Regions from separate parts of the Xanthomonas sp. NCPPB 3570 genome, predicted to be linked through region 2. Evidence: predicted binding sites of a transcription regulator. Region 2 holds the regulator's gene; the other holds the start of a gene.
What was found. The regulator FliA, encoded in region 2, starts transcription of late flagellar genes. The targets are predictions, from matches to a motif close to TAAAGTTTNNCNNNCNNNGGCCGATAA.
Positions count from the first base shown of each region.

Region 1: a site for FliA is predicted at 4,318-4,344, ahead of AC1PLR_RS15715 (methyl-accepting chemotaxis protein). Genes of this name have one in related genera too.

Region 1 covers NZ_CM161513.1:3,643,102-3,651,647, forward strand. The annotation lists gene AC1PLR_RS15705 (DUF3999 domain-containing protein) at 25-1,389, opposite strand; gene AC1PLR_RS15710 (DUF2339 domain-containing protein) at 1,386-4,142, opposite strand; gene AC1PLR_RS15715 (methyl-accepting chemotaxis protein) at 4,399-5,475, shown strand; gene AC1PLR_RS15720 (hypothetical protein) at 5,771-6,226, shown strand; gene gap (type I glyceraldehyde-3-phosphate dehydrogenase) at 6,462-7,463, opposite strand; gene AC1PLR_RS15730 (OmpW/AlkL family protein) at 7,623-8,252, shown strand; gene AC1PLR_RS15735 (OmpW/AlkL family protein) at 8,496-8,546, shown strand, end outside.
Region 2 covers NZ_CM161513.1:2,234,000-2,242,545, reverse strand. The annotation lists gene flhA (flagellar biosynthesis protein FlhA) at 1-638, shown strand, start outside; gene flhF (flagellar biosynthesis GTPase FlhF) at 816-2,441, shown strand; gene AC1PLR_RS09825 (MinD/ParA family ATP-binding protein) at 2,428-3,312, shown strand; gene AC1PLR_RS09820 (RNA polymerase sigma factor FliA) at 3,309-4,058, shown strand; gene cheY (chemotaxis response regulator CheY) at 4,078-4,470, shown strand; gene AC1PLR_RS09810 (protein phosphatase CheZ) at 4,471-5,082, shown strand; gene AC1PLR_RS09805 (chemotaxis protein CheA) at 5,347-7,101, shown strand; gene AC1PLR_RS09800 (flagellar motor protein) at 7,427-8,167, shown strand; gene motD (flagellar motor protein MotD) at 8,175-8,546, shown strand, end outside.

The DNA of each region.
Region 1 (8,546 bases), 1.4 Mb from region 2:
TGCGCGCGATCGCCGTCCTGCGGGTCAGCCCGCGCCGTCGGCGGCGGCGGGTTTGCGCAGCAGGCTCAGCGCGAAACCGAGCACCAGCAGCGCGCCGCCGATCAGCAGCGCCCACAGCAGCCAGGTCTTCCAGTCGCGCGGCGGTGACGGTGCCTGCAGCGCCGCGGCTCCCGCCAAGGGTTGCGCCGCGCCGAGGCTGGCGGTGGCCGGCGTCCATTGCGGCCCGCGCTGGGTATGCAGGGCCTGCAATGCGGCGGCCAGCGGCGCCGGCGCACGCTGGGTGCGCGCACTGCCGGCGGCCAGCGCATAGGGCGGCGCGCCCTGCGCCAGGAACACCAGCGTTTCCGGCTGGTAGCCCAGGCGCAGCGCCGGCCGCTGCCGGCCCGGATCCTGCGCCGCCAGCAGCCGCCAGTAGCGGTCGCGCACCGGCGCGGTCAGCGCCTGCGGCGGCGAACGACTGCCGCCACCGACCTGGTAGGCCAGCCACGGACCGGCGCGATCCTGCCAAGGCGCCTCGGCGCTGTCGCGGCTCTGCACGCGCCATTCGATCGCGTTGTTGCCGGGCAAGGCGATATCGATGCGCGTCACCGGATAGCGCCCGGGCGACACGAACGCATAGCTGTGCTGCGCAGGATCGCTGCTCGCCGCGTCCAGTTGCTGCCAATGCCAATCGGCGGCGACCGGTGCCGGCGCCAGTTCGGCCTCCACCCCGGTCAACGGCGGCGCGCCGGCACCGGCCAACGGCAGCAGGCGCAGATAGCGCACTTCGCGGCCGATGGGGATGCGCAGCTGCTGCAGGCGGTGCCCCTGATTGCTGAGGTCGACCAGGGTCGCCTCGTCCACCACCACCTCCCAGTCGCGCAGATCGTCGCTGCCCTCGACGCGGTAGCGGGCCTGCTGCGGCTGCGCGGCGGCGGCCCATTGCAGCGACAGCGCGCGCAGTGGCGCGTGCAGTGCGCTGGCATCGACCAGCCAGCCGGCAGCCGCTGCGTCGCTGGCGCCGCCCGCCACGCGGGTCTGGATGCGGCGCACGCTGCCGTCGCGGTCACGCTCAGCGATCAGTTCCAGGTCCGCTGCGCGCCCGTCGCGCGCGGCCGGCAACGGAAACCACGGCAATGGCTGCCGGCGCGGCGCGGTCTCGGCCTGCTCGGCGGCGAACAGCGCGGACGGCAGCGGATCGCCCGCGGCATTGAACACCTCCACATCGCCCAGCGAGGCACGCTGCGCGCTGCGGTAGACCGCATCGTCGAGTTGCACGCGATAGGCGCCGGCATCGGCGTCCTGCAGGGTCAGCGGCCACTGCTGGGCGTAGTCGTCGCGCTGGCTGGCGGCGAACGCGCACAGCGGCAACCCGGCCAGCAACAACGGAAACAGCGCACGTCGGATCATGGGATGGCCTCCTCGGCCGGTTCGGCGGCGCGCGGCGGTGCCGGCGCCAGATAGCCGACCACCGTACACAACAGCCCGTACGCGATGAACGAGGCGATGCCGGCGACGTTGCCGAGATTGCCGCGATCCACCAGCAACAGCTTGCCCAGCACCACCGCCATCAACACCGCGCCGGCCAGCCACAGGCCGCGCTGGCCGCGGCGCGAGCCCAGCACCCAGCCGAGCACGCCCAGCACGCTCCAGACCACGGTCAGGCTGGTCTGCGCCACGCCATCGCCGAGCACGCCAGGCCACGGCACCGCCGCCCAATAGTGCACCGCATGCAAGGTGACGCTGGTGATCCACAGGAAGCCGGCAGTGGCCAGCAGATGGGTGCGCCACGGGCGCAGCAGGGCCGGCAGTTCGGGGCTGCGGGTCCAGCGTACGCCCAGGACCAGCAGCGCCAACTGGCTCAGTTCCAGCGGATTGAGCAACGGCACCCAGGGCAACGGCGCGCTGCTGCCGGTCAGGCCCAGGCTGTACAGCCAGGCCACCGTGAGCAGCCCGAAGTAGGTGCTCTGCAGCGCGCTGCGGCACGGCGCGAAGGCCGTGCCCAGCGGCGCCGCCAGCCAGTTCCAGCGCCACAGCGACAGCGCCGTCGCCAGCAACCAGGGCGCCAGCAACAGCATCCAGCGCCAGCCGGCGGCGAGGTCGCTGTGCAGCGCGATCCAGGTGCACAGCAGCCCGACCACGGTGGGCCACACCAACCACCACACGAACTGCGCCGCGCGCGCCACGCCGCCCCCGCTGTCGCGCAGGCACAGCAGGCTGCGCACGCCGAGCACCGCGAACAGCGCCCAGGCCCAGGCGCCATGTCCGGCGAACGGCTGCCCGTGCGCATCGGCCTGCCAGGCCGCCAGCGGCAACGCCAGCGCCAGGCCGCCCAGCGTGGTCGCGGCCAGCGCCGGCGCCGGCCAGCGCCGCTGCGCTTCGGCCGCGAGCCAGCCGCTGACCGCCGCCCAGGCCAGCAACACGTCCGGCCGCGCGTCGGCGGCGGCGAAGCGCAGGATCTCGGCGACGCCGATCCCGCACCACCAAGCCAGCCCCCACAGGTAGTAGCCCAGCGCCGGCATGGCGGCGCGCGCGCGGCGATAGCACCAGGCGCTGGCGAAGCCGGCCAGGGCCAGCAGCAGCGCGCTCATGCAGGTGGCATTGGCCACGGCCTGGCTGTCCTGCACCGCCGCATCCAGGCCCAGGGTGAAGCCCAACGCGGCCGCCATCTGTAATCCGGCGCCGCTGAGCTGCGGCAGCCAGCGCCGCTGGCGCAGGCCCAGCCACACCAGCGCCGCCCCCTCCAGCGCGAACACGCTCGCGGTGGCCCGCGCCGACAGCGCCAGCGGCACCGCCAACGTGGCGAAGCCCACCGCCAGCACCGCATACGCCTGCCCCAGCAGGGCGAAGCGCGCGCGCCGGATCAGCGCCGCGGCCAGCAGCGCATAGAGCGCCGCCAGAGCCAACGCGCACAAGGCCAGCGGCAGGCGCTCGCCACGCAACAGGCCGGCCTGCAGCGAGAACGCGATCAGCGGCGTGCCGAACAGCAGGCTGCCGTCGACCAGCGCGCTGCGCGCGGCCTGCTGCCGCCGCGCGTACAGGATCGGGATCAGCAGGTAGAAGGCGAAGAACAGCAGCAGGAACGGCTCGGTGCTGACGAACTTCTCCGGCCGGTACTGCAGCACGCCCCACAGCGTGCCGATGCCGAAGGTAAAGCCGAACCCGAGCAGGTTCAGCACCCGCCACGGCCGGTACCAGGCGATCGCGAACACCGCCGCGTTGAGCAGCGCGTAGTAGGAGAACAGCGCCACATGGTTGCCGCTGCCGGTGGACAGCCACAGCGGCGCGAGGAAGCCGGCCAGCGTGCCCAGCACCGCCAGGGTGCGCGATTCCTGCGCCACCGCCAGCACGCACATGCCCGCGACCAGGGCGATGCTCAGCGCCAGCGCCGCCCCGGCCGGGATCAGCCCGGACAGCTTGAACGCGGCGAACACGGTCAGCAGCAACACGCCGATCGCCCCGCCCTGCAGGGCCAGCGCGAAGCTGCGCTTGCGCGTGCGCTGGCGCCAGCCGAACGCCAGGCCCGCCAGCGACGCGGCGGCGATGCCGGCGTAGCGCAGCTCGATCGGCATGCGCAGCCAACCCTGGTCGCCGGCGTACTTGAGCAGCGCGGCGACGCCGGCCAGCAGCACCAGCATGCCGATCTTCACCGGCACGTTGCCCTCGGTGAACCAGCGCTTGACCCCGCTCACCAACCGCTCGATCGGGTCAGGCCGGTGCGGGGCGGCGATCGCGGCCGCGGCGCTGGCGCGCGCCTGCGCTTGCGCTTGCGCTTGCGCCTGTTGTTGCTCGGCGCGCTCGACCGCGGCGGCCAGCGTCGCGAAATCGTTGGTGTGCTGCGGCGTCGGCAAGGGCGGCGGCAGTGGCGGCGGCGCGCTAGCCTCCTCCACGACAAGGGGCGGACGTGCGGGCTCGGACGACACTTCGTTCGGCGCATCCTCGGCCTGCGTCTCGGCATCGACGGCGGATTCCGTGTCCCCGTCCGCGGCCGCAGGACCGGCCCAGGCCGTCGCAGGCGCCACCGGGGCGGCCGCCATCCGCGCGACCTGCGCCTCCAGCGCGGCAAGCCGCTGGCGCAGGCGCGACTGCCCGACCAGGGCCACGATCAACAGCACCGGCATCGCCAGCACCGCCAACACCACCAGCACGACCAACATCTCCATTCGACTCGCATCTCCACGGCGGTGGCGCGGCGCCTGTGACGCGCACCAGGTGTCCGGCGGCGCCGGACCTGGCGCAGATGGTAGACGAGTTCGGTACCGGCATCGGCCAACAGGCGAGGCCGCAGCCCAGGCAGGGCAAGCCTCGGCGTTCCGACGAACGGTCTTCACACCGCCCTCAAGTCGATGAATGGACGGCCGCTACACCCCTTACCGCGTCGTCCGTCTGCTGTTCCCTCCCACCCCACCGGCAGCATGAATGAACCTACCCGCTCACCCCGCCGAAACGGGGATCGATGACCATATCCGCGCCGTCGTCGGCCTCTCCGACCAATTGCTCGGCCAACTGCGCCGCTCCTTGCAGGGCATCGACGCGATCAACCGCACCACCCACATGATCTCGATGAACGCGCGCATCGAATCGGCGCGCATCGGTGCCGCCGGACGCGGCTTCAGCGTCATCGCGCAGGAAATGGACGGGCTGTCGCGGCGCGTGGCCGAGGCCACCCAGGACCTGGACAAGGTCGCCGCGCGCACCAGCGCGGAGATGCGGCAGACGCTGAGCCGGCTGCAGGACGACGTGCGCCGCACGCGGCTCAGCGAACTGGCCCTGAGCAACATCGACCTGATCGACCGCAACCTCTACGAGCGTAGTTGCGACGTGCGCTGGTGGGCCACCGACGCCGCGGTGGTGGCGGCAGCGCGCACCGACAGCGACGCCGAGGCGCTGGCCTACGCGTCGCGGCGCATGGGCCAGATCCTGGATTCGTACACGGTCTACTTCGATTTGATCCTGGCCGGCAGCGATGGCCGCATCCGCGCCAACGGGCGGCCGCGGCAGTTCGCCTCGGTCGGCAGCGACGTCTCCACGCAACCGTGGTTCGAGCAGGCCATGCGCACCCGCAGCGGCGAGGACTTCAGCTTCCAGGGCGTGCACGCCAGTGCGCTGGCCGATGGCGAGCGGGTCCTGGTGTACGCGTGCACGGTCCGCGAGGGCGGCCGCATCGATGGCCGCGTGCTGGGCGTGCTGGGCATCGTGTTCCGCTGGGACGCGCTGGCGCAGACGATCGTGCAGCGCACGCCGCTGTCCGAATCCGAATGGGGCCGCAGCCGGGTCTGCATCGTCGACGCGCAGGGCCAGGTGCTGGCCGACTCGGCCGGGCGCATGCTGCAGGACCGGATCGACTTCGACGGCCGCGACGCCTTGTTCAAGCAGCCCCGCGGCGCCGTGCTGATCGACCTGGACGGCCGGCCGCACTGCATCGGGCATGCCGCCTCGCCCGGCTACGAAACCTACCGCACCGGCTGGCACTCGCTGATCCTGCAGGCCCTGTAGCGCGCCCACGCCGCACTGGCGCCATGCCCAAAAAGCGGCAGCGGATCACGGGGCAACACCTGCCCCGTCGACCCGCTGCGTGCGCAGCGGCATGCCGCATGGCGGTCGCGATCCCGCCATCGGCCCTGCCGACAGGAGCGTCGTCGTTGCCTGAATGCCGCTGCGCGCTGTATTGACGACGTCATTTGGCCATGCCTAAGCTCGTTGCGCCGCGCTGAAGCCGTACCGACGCGTCTCGACGCGACCGGTGCCCTCTGGATTGCAGACGCCACTTCCCAGGTAAACGGACATGACCATGAAACCCTTTCGCACCCTGCTGATCTCGGCCATGCTGGCCGCGTCCTTCGCCGCTCCCGCCCTGGCCGAAAAGGTCGACAATCCGGAGCTCTACACCCCCGATGCGGTGAAGAAGAACATCGTCATCGGCAAGACCACCAAGGAGCAGGTGCGCGCGATCTATGGCGAGCCCAAGCACGTTTACAGGACATCCGGAAAGGAAGGCGGTTATGAAAAGTCGTGGACCTACCGGCCGGGCGAGTCGCACGGCGAAAAGATCCGCGGGACGGCAACCACCGTACTGAAGCGCATGCTGCCCGGTTACTACACCGGTCAGGCGGTCAACGAAGCCCAGGATCACGGCGTCGGCGCGCGCAACGTCAAATCCTACGACCTGGAAGTGGAATTCGACGCCAATGGCGTCGTCACCGATTACAAGCAGAGCGAAAGCAACGTCTCCAAGGACGCGCTGTAACGGCGAGCGGATGGCGGCGGCGCGGATCGCGCCACTTCCATCCCGTTGCATCCACGCCGACGTCGCGGCGGGCAAGTCCCTCGCAGCACAGCCACAAAAAAGGAGCGCCGAAGCGCTCCTTTTTTGTTTGCATGCGTTCGCGATGGCGTGTGCAGCGTGCCAACGGCGGCGGACTGCAGCGGTCGCTGCCGCACAAGACCGCGCCGCCCGCCACCGGCGGACGACGCGCGGCAGCTTACTTCGCCACCACCTTGACCATTTCCAGGCACTTGTTGGAGTAGCCCCACTCGTTGTCGTACCAGGACACCAGCTTGACGAAGGTGCCGTCCAGGGCGATGCCGGCATCGGCGTCGAAGATGGAGGTGCGCGCGTCGCCGCGGAAATCGGTGGCGACCACCTTGTCCTCGGTGTAGCCGAGGATGCCCTTCAGCGCGCCTTCGCTCTGCGCCTTCACCTCGGCACAGATCTCGGCGTAGGTGGCCGGCTTCTCCAGTTCCACGGTCAGGTCGACCACCGACACGTCCGAGGTCGGCACGCGGAAGCTCATGCCGGTGAGCTTCTTGTTCAACTCCGGGATCACCACGCCGACCGCCTTGGCCGCGCCGGTGCTGGACGGAATGATGTTCTCCAGGATGCCGCGGCCACCGCGCCAATCCTTGTTGCTCGGGCCGTCCACGGTCTTCTGCGTGGCGGTGGCCGCGTGCACGGTGGTCATCAGGCCGCGCTTGATGCCCCACTTGTCGTTGATCACCTTGGCCAGCGGCGCCAGGCAGTTGGTGGTGCAGCTGGCGTTGGAGACGATGGCCTGGCCGGCGTAGGTGCTGTCGTTGACGCCGTACACGAACATCGGCGTGTCGTCCTTCGACGGCGCCGACAGGATCACCTTCTTGGCGCCGGCGTCCAGGTGCTTCTGCGCGGTTTCCTTGGTCAGGAACAGGCCGGTGGACTCGATCACCACGTCCACGCCGACCTCGCCCCACTTCAGCGCCGCCGGATCGCGTTCCTGGGTCAGGCGGATCTTCTTGCCGTTGACCAGCAGATGATTGCCCTCGACCGACACCTCCGCCTGGAAGCGGCCGTGCACGGAGTCGTACTGCAGCATGTAGGCCAGATAATCCGGCTCGAGCAGGTCGTTGATGGCGACGATCTCGATGTCGCTGCCGAAATTCTGCACCGCCGAGCGCAGCACGTTGCGCCCGATGCGACCGAAACCGTTGATGCCGACCTTGATTGCCATTTCAGTAGCTCCTGCGGCCGCGCCTGGCGCGGCGGATGGAAGGGGAACCGCATTCTAGCAGGCCGGCCGCGCCACGCCGGATACGCCGGTTTGATCAGGATCAAGGCGGCGTATGGCCGCGCGCCGGACACTGCGCCCACACCCAACCGAGACTCCACCATGCGCACCACCTCCCCCCTCCTGCTCACCGGCCTGGCCGCCGCCCTGACCCTGTGCGCCCTGCCGGCGCTGGCGCAGTCGCAAGGCGACTGGACCGTCGGCATCGGCGCCCACCAGGTCAATCCGAAGTCCGACAACGGCACGCTGGCCGGCGGCACCCTGCCGCTGCGCATCGACAGCAACATCCGCCCGACGGTGACCTTCGAGTACTTCGTGCACCAGGACCTGGGCGTGGAAGTGCTGGCCGCGCTGCCGTTCGAGCACGACATCAGCGTCAAGGGCGTGGGCAAGGTCGGCAGCACCAAGCACCTGCCGCCGGTGGTGTCGCTGCAGTACCACTTCAACAGCGCCGGCAAGGTCTCGCCGTTCGTTGGCGCCGGCATCAACTACACCACCTTCTTCAGCGAGAAGACCACCGGCGCGCTCGCCGGCAGCAAGCTCAAGCTGGACGACTCCTGGGGCCTGGCCGCGCACGCCGGCGTGGATTTCGCACTCACCGAGAAGTCGGCGCTGCGCGTGGACCTGCGCTGGATCGACATCGACAGCAAGGTCAAGGTCAACGGCAGCGACCTGGGCACCGCGCACATCGATCCGCTGGCGTACGGCCTGGCCTACGTGATGAAGTTCTGAAACGGGCGCCGGCGCCGCTGCCAACTGCGGCGCCGGTGGCCACACGGTCGGCGCCGCGCGTCGCAGCGGCGCCATCGCGCGCGGCGGCCCAGGCCGACGCGGCATGCCGCAAGCGGCAGCCCCGGCGCGCAGCGCGTCCGCGGCGCTTCTCTGGCAGACTACGCGCCACACGGATGTGGATCGGCGCCCGCTGGGCCGACACGGGGTTCGCATCCGCCCACTCGTCGTCCACCGGGGTCCCCCATGCCGCCACGCCTGTTCCGTCGCCTCGCCGTCGCCGCCCTCGCCAGCATT
Region 2 (8,546 bases):
CCGTGGTCGACCCGGCCACGGTGATCGCCACCCACCTCTCGCACCTGATCCGCGAGCACGCCCCGGAACTGCTCGGCCACGAGGAAGTGCAGCAGCTGCTGGCGACCCTGGCCAAGAGCGCGCCCAAGCTGGTCGAGGACCTCACCCCCAAGGCGTTGCCGCTGTCGGTGGTGGTGCGGGTGCTGCAGAACCTGCTGATCGAGAAGATCCCGGTGCGGCAGTTGCGCAAGATCGTCGAGGCCCTGGTCGAGCACGCCCCGCAGAGTCAGGAACCCGGCGCGCTCACCGCCGCCGTCCGCAACGCCCTGGGCCGGTTCATCGTCCAGGAGATCGCCGGCATGGCCCCGGAACTGCCGGTGTTCACCCTGGCCCCGCAATTGGAACGTGTCTTGCAGGACTCTACCCAGGGCAACGGCGCGGCGCTGGAACCCGGACTGGCCGAGCGCTTGCACCAAAGTCTGGCGGACTGCGTGAGCAAGCAGGAGGCGCGCAACGAACCGGCCGTGGTGCTGGTCCCGGCGCAGGTCCGCGCCGCCCTCGCCCGCCTGGTCCGCCACAGCGTCCCCGCGCTGTCGGTCCTGTCCTACAGCGAAGTGCCGGAGGACAAGCGGCTGAAGCTGGTGGGGACGATCAGTTGATGTTGCAGGGATTGGTGATTCGGGATTGGGGATTCGCAATAGCGGCCCATGCGAGCGGAGAGAGACAGCAGTGAAGGCATCGAACACAACCAAAGCAAGGCGATCGGGCGCAAGCCAGGCCGTGACCGTATCCGCGCTCCATCCCCAATCCCCAATCCCCAATCCCGGCTTCCAACCATGAAGATCAAACGCTTTGTCGCCCCCGACATGCGCACCGCCTTCCGGATGGTGCGCGACGAGCACGGGCCGGATGCGGTGATCCTGTCCAATCGGCGTACCGACGAGGGCATCGAGATCGTCGCCGCCAGCAACTACGACGAGGCACTGGTGCAGCGGGCGCTGGATGCGGTGCGCCCGGACGAGGCGCCGCGCGCCGCGGCCGCGCAGGCACCGGCCGCTCCCGCCCCGCGCGCTGCGCGTAACGACAGCGCCGCCGCCAGCCCGGCGATGGCGATGATGGCCGCGATCAGCGAGCGCCGCGGCAGTGCCGCGCCGGCCGCTTCCGCCACACGGCCGCTGACCCAGCCGGCGGCGCTGGCCGCCTCGGCGATGCCCGCCGCGGCCGCCCCGGCTGCCGCCGCACGCCAGGCCGCCCCGGCCAAGGCCGCGGCACCGGTCACCGGCCGCGCCGAGTTCAGCATCCCCGAGGACGTGTTCCGCAACGCCCCGATCAGCGTGCCCATGCCCAGCCCGTTCGCGACCCCGGCGCCGGCCGCCGAGGCCATGCCGGCCTGGCGCGACGACGTCGCCGCGGTGGCGCTGACCCCGCTGGCGAGCCCGAGCACGGCTCCGGCCCCGGCCGCGCCGAGCGTGGCAAAGGCCGACGCGCCGGCCGCTGCCGGAATCCCGGCGGCCGCCACGCTGGCGGCGGTGCCGACCTTCCCCGCCCCGCAGAACGACGAACAATTGACGCAGCTGCGCGACGAACTGGCGCTGATGCGGCAGATGATCGAGCGCGAGATGAACCGCCTCACCGACGAGCGCCTGCGTGGCTCGCCGGTCCGTGCCCAGGCGCTGGAGCTGATGGACGACTACGGCTTCGACAGCGGCATCACCCGCGACGTGGTCATGCAGATCCCCGCCGACCTGGAGCTGCACCGCGGCCGCGGGCTGATGCTGGGCCTGCTGTCCAAGCGCCTGCCGATCGCCCCGCTGGACCCGCTCGAGGAAGGCGGCGTGATCGCCCTGATCGGCCCCACCGGCGCCGGCAAGACCACCACCATCGCCAAGCTGGCCTCGCGCTTCCTGGAGCGCCATGCCGCCCGCGACGTGGCCCTGGTCACCACCGACACCATCCGCGTCGGCGGCCGCGAACAGCTGCACAGCTACGGCCGCCAGCTCGGCATCGCCGTGCACGAGGCCGACAGCGACGCCGCGCTGCAGCAGCTGCTGGAGCGCCTGGCCGACTACAAGCTGGTGCTGATCGACACCGCCGGCATGGGCCAGCGCGACCGCGCCCTGGCTGCCCAGCTGCACTGGCTGCGCGCCTCGCGGGTGGTCCGATCCTTGCTGGTACTCCCCGCCAACGCCCATTTCTCCGACCTGGACGAGGTGGTGCGCCGGTTCGCCGGCGCCGACCCACAGGGGGTCATCATGACCAAGTTGGACGAGACCGGGCGGTTCGGCAGTGCCTTGTCGGTGGTCGTGGACCACCGCCTCCCCATCACCTGGGTGACCGATGGACAGCGTGTGCCGGACGACCTGCACCGCGCCAACGCCGCCAGCCTGGTATTGCGCCTTGAAGATTTGCGGCGCGCTGCCGATAAGCCCTGTACTCCGGAGCAGACCCATGCCGTCGCGTGACTACGTCAATCTGACCAATGCCTTCCCCCTGTCGGCGACGCGCAGCGAACCGCTGGGTCCGGTGCGCACCATCGCCGTGACCGGCGGCAAGGGCGGCGTGGGCAAGACCAACATCTCGGTCAACCTGTCCATGGCGCTGGCCGACATGGGCAAGCGCACCCTGCTGCTGGACGCCGACCTGGGCCTGGCCAACGTCGACGTGCTGCTGGGGCTGACCCCCAAGTTCACCGTGGCCGACCTGGTCGCCGGGCGCTGCACCCTGGAAGAGGTGCTGATCGACATGCCCAACGGGCTGATGGTGGTGCCCGCCGCCTCCGGCCGCCGCTACATGGCCGAGTTGCCGCCGGCCCAGCACGTGGGCCTGGTCAACGTGTTCTCCGAGTTGCAGCGCGAGCTGGACGTGATGATCGTCGACACCGCCGCCGGCATCACCGACAGCGTGCTGACGTTCTGCCAGGCCGCGCAGGACGCGGTGGTGGTGGTCTGCGACGAGCCGGCTTCGATCACCGACGCCTACGCATTGATCAAGGTTCTCTCGCGCGAGCGCGGCGTGGACCGGGTGCAGATCGTCGCCAACATGGTCCGCGACCTCAACGAAGGCCGCCTGCTGTACGACAAGCTCAGCCGGGTCTGCGAGAAGTTCCTCGGCGACGTGTCGCTGAACTACCTGGGCTGCGTGCCGCAGGACGACTGGCTGCGCCTGTCGGTGCAGCGCCAGCAGCCGGTGGTCAAGGCCTACCCGTCCAGCCCGTCGGCGCAGGCGATCAGCGAGATCGCCCGGCGCACCGCGCGCTGGCAGGCGCCGACCGCCCCGCGCGGCAACGTCGAGTTCTTCGTCGAACGCATCATCCAGCGTGGGGTGGCCGCATGAACGCCGCCGCCCACTACCGCGCCGTCCAGCGCAACAGCGCCAACGACTACATCACCCAGCACTCGGACCTGGTCCGGCGCATCGCCCACCACCTGGCGGCGCGGCTGCCGGCCAGCGTCGAGATCGACGATCTGATCCAGGCCGGCATGATCGGCCTGATCGAGGCCTCGCGCAGCTACGACGCCGAACAGGGCGCCTCGTTCGAGACCTATGCCTCGATCCGCATCCGCGGCGCGATGATCGACGAGATCCGCCGTGGCGACTGGGTGCCGCGCTCGGTGCACCGCCGCGCCCGCGACGCCGCCTCGGCGATCCGCAAGATCGAACAGAGCACCGGCCGCGCCGCCGCCGCCAACGAAGTGGCCGCGGCGATGGACATGCCGCTTCCCGAATACCTGCGTTTGATGGAAGATGCCGCCCGCGGCCAGGTGCTGAGCCTGGAGTCGCGCATCGAGGACCATGGCGAACTGGATACCATCGCCAAGGGCGGACCCAATCCGCAGCAGATGCTCGAGCGCAGCGAATTCGGCCGCGAGCTGGGCAAGGCGATCGCGCAGTTGCCCGAACGCGAGCAGTTGGTGCTGTCGCTGTACTACGAGCAGGAATTGAACCTCAAGGAAATCGGCGCGGTGCTCGGGGTCAGCGAGTCGCGCGTGTGTCAGATCCATGGCCAGGCCACGGTACGGTTGCGCGGACGCCTGAAGGCGTTCGAGGTCGCCGATGCCGGTCTGGAAGACGAAGAATAGGAACCCTTAGGAGTCAGTGGTGAACAAGAACATGCGGATTTTGATCGTGGACGATTTCTCGACGATGCGACGCATCGTCAAGAATCTGCTCGGCGATCTGGGCTTCACCAATACCGCCGAGGCCGAAGACGGCAACAGCGCCCTGGCCGCGCTGCGCTCGGCGCCGTTCGAGTTCGTGGTCACCGACTGGAACATGCCGGGCATGACTGGCATCGATCTGCTGCGCAACATCCGCGCCGACGACAAGCTCAAGCACCTGCCGGTGCTGATGGTGACCGCCGAGGCCAAGCGCGAGCAGATCATCGAGGCCGCACAGTGCGGCGTGAACGGCTACATCATCAAGCCGTTCACCGCGCAGACGCTGCAGGAGAAGCTGGGCAAGATCTTCGAACGCCTGGGAGCGACCGCCTAAATGGAAGCCACCGCCGAACGTACCGCCCTGATCGAACGCCTGCAAGGCGCGCTGGACGCGCTGGAAAACGGCGACGAGGCCGGCTGGCGCAGGGAGATCGACACCCTCGCCGCCTGGCGCACGCGGCCGATGATGCAGGGCCTGAGCCGGCTCGCGCGCGATCTGGGGCAGGCGCTCGGCGAACTGCCGGTGGTGCCCAGCGAGGCCGGCGAGCTGGACGACGCCTGCTCGCGCCTGGACCACGTGGTGGAGATGACCGAACAGGCCAGCCACCGCACCCTGGACCTGGCCGAGGAATGCCGTGCGCTGGCCGACCAGCTCGCCGCCGGCGGCCTCAGCGGCGACCAGAGCGAGATCCTCGACAAGATCCGCCACAACCTCACCGAAATGGCCCTGGCGCAGAGCTTCCAGGACCTGACCGGGCAGATCATCCGCCGCGTCGCCGGCATCGTGCGCCGCGTGCACGAAGGCTTCGGCGCGCTGGGTCTGCCGCCGAAGGAAGAAAACAAGAAGGCCGACGGCAGCCTGGCCGGTCCGGCCCTGCCCGGCCTGGACCGCCACGGCGTGTCGCAGCACGACGCCGACGACCTGCTGTCCGGATTGGGACTCTAGAGCCTGCCCACGCCATTGGAATAGGCCACGCCGCACTTGGGTGCGCGCGGCGAGAAGAATGAGGGAATTTATGTCAACAAACGACCAAATGATGACGCAGGTTCGCGCGCACCCAAGCGCGGCCCTTCGGGTTGCCGTGTCCGGCCCCCAGGCGGCCGCGCACGGCTTGAACAGGCGGTCGGCCTGTCGCGGCGCCGCGCGCAACCACCTGGGAACCGGACACGGCAACGTGGCCTGTTCCAATCGCGTCGGCAGGCTCTAGCCATGAGCGCCGTACCCGACGACATCGCTGCCGACTTCATCATCGAGGCCCAGGAAATCCTGGACCGGCTCGGCGAGCAGCTGGTGTCGCTGGAGCAGGCGCCCGAGGACAGCGGCCAGCTCAACGCCGTGTTCCGCGGTTTCCACACGCTCAAGGGCGGCGCCGGCTTCCTGGCGATCAACGCCATGGTCGAGCTGTGCCACGCCGCGGAGGAAACCCTGGGCATGGCCCGCGCCGGCCAGGCCACCCTGCAGGCGCGGCACTTCGACGCCGCGCAGCAGTCGCTGGACTACCTGCAGTCGATGCTGGACGCCTTCGGCAGCGGCCAGGAGCCGCCGCGCGCGCCGGCGGAGCTGATCGCGCAGTTCGACGCGCACGGCGACGCCGCGCCGGCGCCGGCGCCGGCCAAGAGCGCCGCGCCGGCGCCCGCCGCCAAGGCGCCCGCGGCCGCCGCGGGCGATGCCGACCTGATCAGCGACGACGAATTCGAGGCGCTGCTGGACCAGTTGCACGGCGATGCGCCGCCGGCGGCCACGCCGCAGGCGCTGCAGCCGGCGCCGCGTGCGCCCAGCGCCGCGCCCAAGGCCGCGGCCGCCCCGGCCAAGGCCGCCGAGCCCGAGCACACCGTGCGCGTGGACACCAAGCGCCTGGACGCGATCGTCAACCTGATCGGCGAACTGGTGCTCTCGCGCAACCGCCTCAAGACCCTGCGCGTGCGCCTGCGCGACGAGGAACTGGACCGCGCGGTCAGCAGCCTGGACATCGCCACCGCGCGCCTGCAGTCGGCGGTGATGCGCACGCGCATGCAGCCGGTCGGCAAGGTGTTCTCGCGCTTCCCCAAGGTGGCGCGCGACGTCGCCCGCTCGCTCAACAAGGAAGTGGAACTGGAGCTGATCGGCGCCGACACCGAACTGGACCGCAACCTGGTCGAGGCGCTGGCCGATCCGCTGGTGCACCTGGTGCGCAACGCGATCGACCACGGCATCGAAGCCCCGGCGCTGCGCGAAGCCACCGGCAAGCCGCGCGGCGGCCACGTGCGCCTGTCGGCGCAGCAGGAAGGCGACTACGTCAGCATCGAGGTGCAGGACGACGGCGCCGGCATCGACCCGGAACGGCTGCGCGCCAAGGCCCGCGAGAAGGGCCTGATCGACCCCGAGGCCGCGGCCCGCCTGACCACCGAGGAATGCCTGCACCTGGTGTTCCTGCCCGGCTTCTCGACCAAGTCCGAGGTCACCGACATCTCCGGCCGCGGCGTCGGCATGGACGTGGTGCAGTCGCGCATCCGCGAACTCAGCGGCCAGATCCAGATCCAGTCGGAACTGGGCCGCGGCAGCCGCTTCCTGATCCGCGTGCCGCTCACCCTGGCGATCCTGCCGACCCTGCTGGTGCAGGCCGGCGACACCGTCTATGCGCTGCCGCTGGCGCGCGTGGTGGAAGTGCTGCACGCCCCGCGCCGCTCGCTGGGCTGGTTCGACGGCCGCGCCGTGCTCGACCGGCAATCGCACACCCTGCCGCTGGTGGACCTGCGCCAGTGGCTCAACATCGACGCCCCGCAACTGCCGCTGCTCACCGTGGTGGTGCTGCAGGCCGGCGAATCGCGCATGGGCCTGGTCGTGGACCAGGTCCGCGGCCGCGAGGAAGTGGTGATCAAGCCGCTGCCGCGCTCCCTGCGCGGCCTGCCCGGCTACGCCGGCGCCACCCTCATCGGCGACGGCCGCCTGGCGCTGATCCTGGATGTGGATGGCTTGAAGGCTTGAGGGGCCGGGATTGGGGATTCGGGAGTGGGGATTCGCAACGGCGGCTTCCCTGGGGCCTCGTTTTCCCTGATTCCGCCGTAGGAGCGGCTTCAGCCGCGACGCGGTGAGGCTGGGATTGGCGATAGCACGCGCGGCGCAGTGCCAATTGCCGAGACGATCCGAACGATTGTGCTTAGGCAACGCGCCAAGGTCCGCGCGTCGCGGCTGAAGCCGCTCCTACGACACACCGACCAACCCTGCGCCCTCGCGCTCTTGCCAATCCCAAATCCCGACTCCCGAATCCCGCCCCCATCAAGTCCCCTGGCCCCTGGCCGATACCTCCTGCATGGACAAGCTCAGTCTCATCGGCCTGCTGTTGGCGATTCTGTCGCTCATCGGCGGCAGCATCCTCAAGGGCGCCGGCATTTCGGCGCTGTGGTCGCCGGCTGCGTTCGTGATCGTGATCGTCGGCACCGTCGCCGCGATCCTGGTGCATACCCCGCCGTCCGTGTTCCGCCGTGCGTTCCAGATCGCCAAGTGGATCCTGTGGCCGCCGCCGAGCGATCGCCAGGCGCTGCTCAAGCAGATTGTGGAATGGAGCAACATCGCGCGCCGCCAGGGCCTGCTCGGGCTGGAGAACCAGGTGCCGCAGCAGCAGGATCCGTTCGTGCGCAAGGGCCTGCAGATGCTGGTGGACGGCGTGGAGCCGGAAGCCATCCGGCACATGCTGGAGATCGACCTGGAAGGCCAGGAACATTGCGACCTGGCCGCGGCCAAGGTGTTCGAGGGCATGGGCATCTACGCACCGACCCTGGGCATCATCGGCGCGGTGCTTGGCCTGATCGCGGTGATGAAGAACCTGGCCGACCCGAGCAAGCTCGGCCACGGCATCGCCGCCGCGTTCACCGCCACCATCTACGGCATCGCCTCGGCCAACCTGCTGTTCCTGCCGATGGCCGCCAAGCTCAAGAGCGTGATCAAGCACAGCTGCGGCGAGCGCGAAATGATCATCGAAGGGTTGATCGCCATCGCCCAGGGCGAGAACCCGCGCAACATCGAATCGAAACTGGCCGGATTCTTGCATTGAGTTGCCAATGGCCCGCAAGCACTCCCACGACGAGCACGCCAACCACGAGGCATGGGCCATCCCCTATGCCGACCTGATGACGTTGCTGCTCGCCTTCTTCGTGGTGATGTACGCGCTGTCCACGATCAACGAAGCCAAGTACCGGGTCATGGCCGATGCGATGAGCGCGGCGTTCGGCGGTACCCCGACGACCCTGCGTCCGGTGCAGGTCGGCGACCACGCGCTGCAGGGCCAGGGCGGCGAGCGGCCGACCCCGATCAAGTCCAGCCCGGCGCTGACCCTGCCCGACCCCAACCGCCTGCCTACCGGCACCGCGCAGCGCGGCGACGACCTGCGCGACGCGCAGCAGTTGCGCCGCGCGCAACGCCAGCTCGACAGC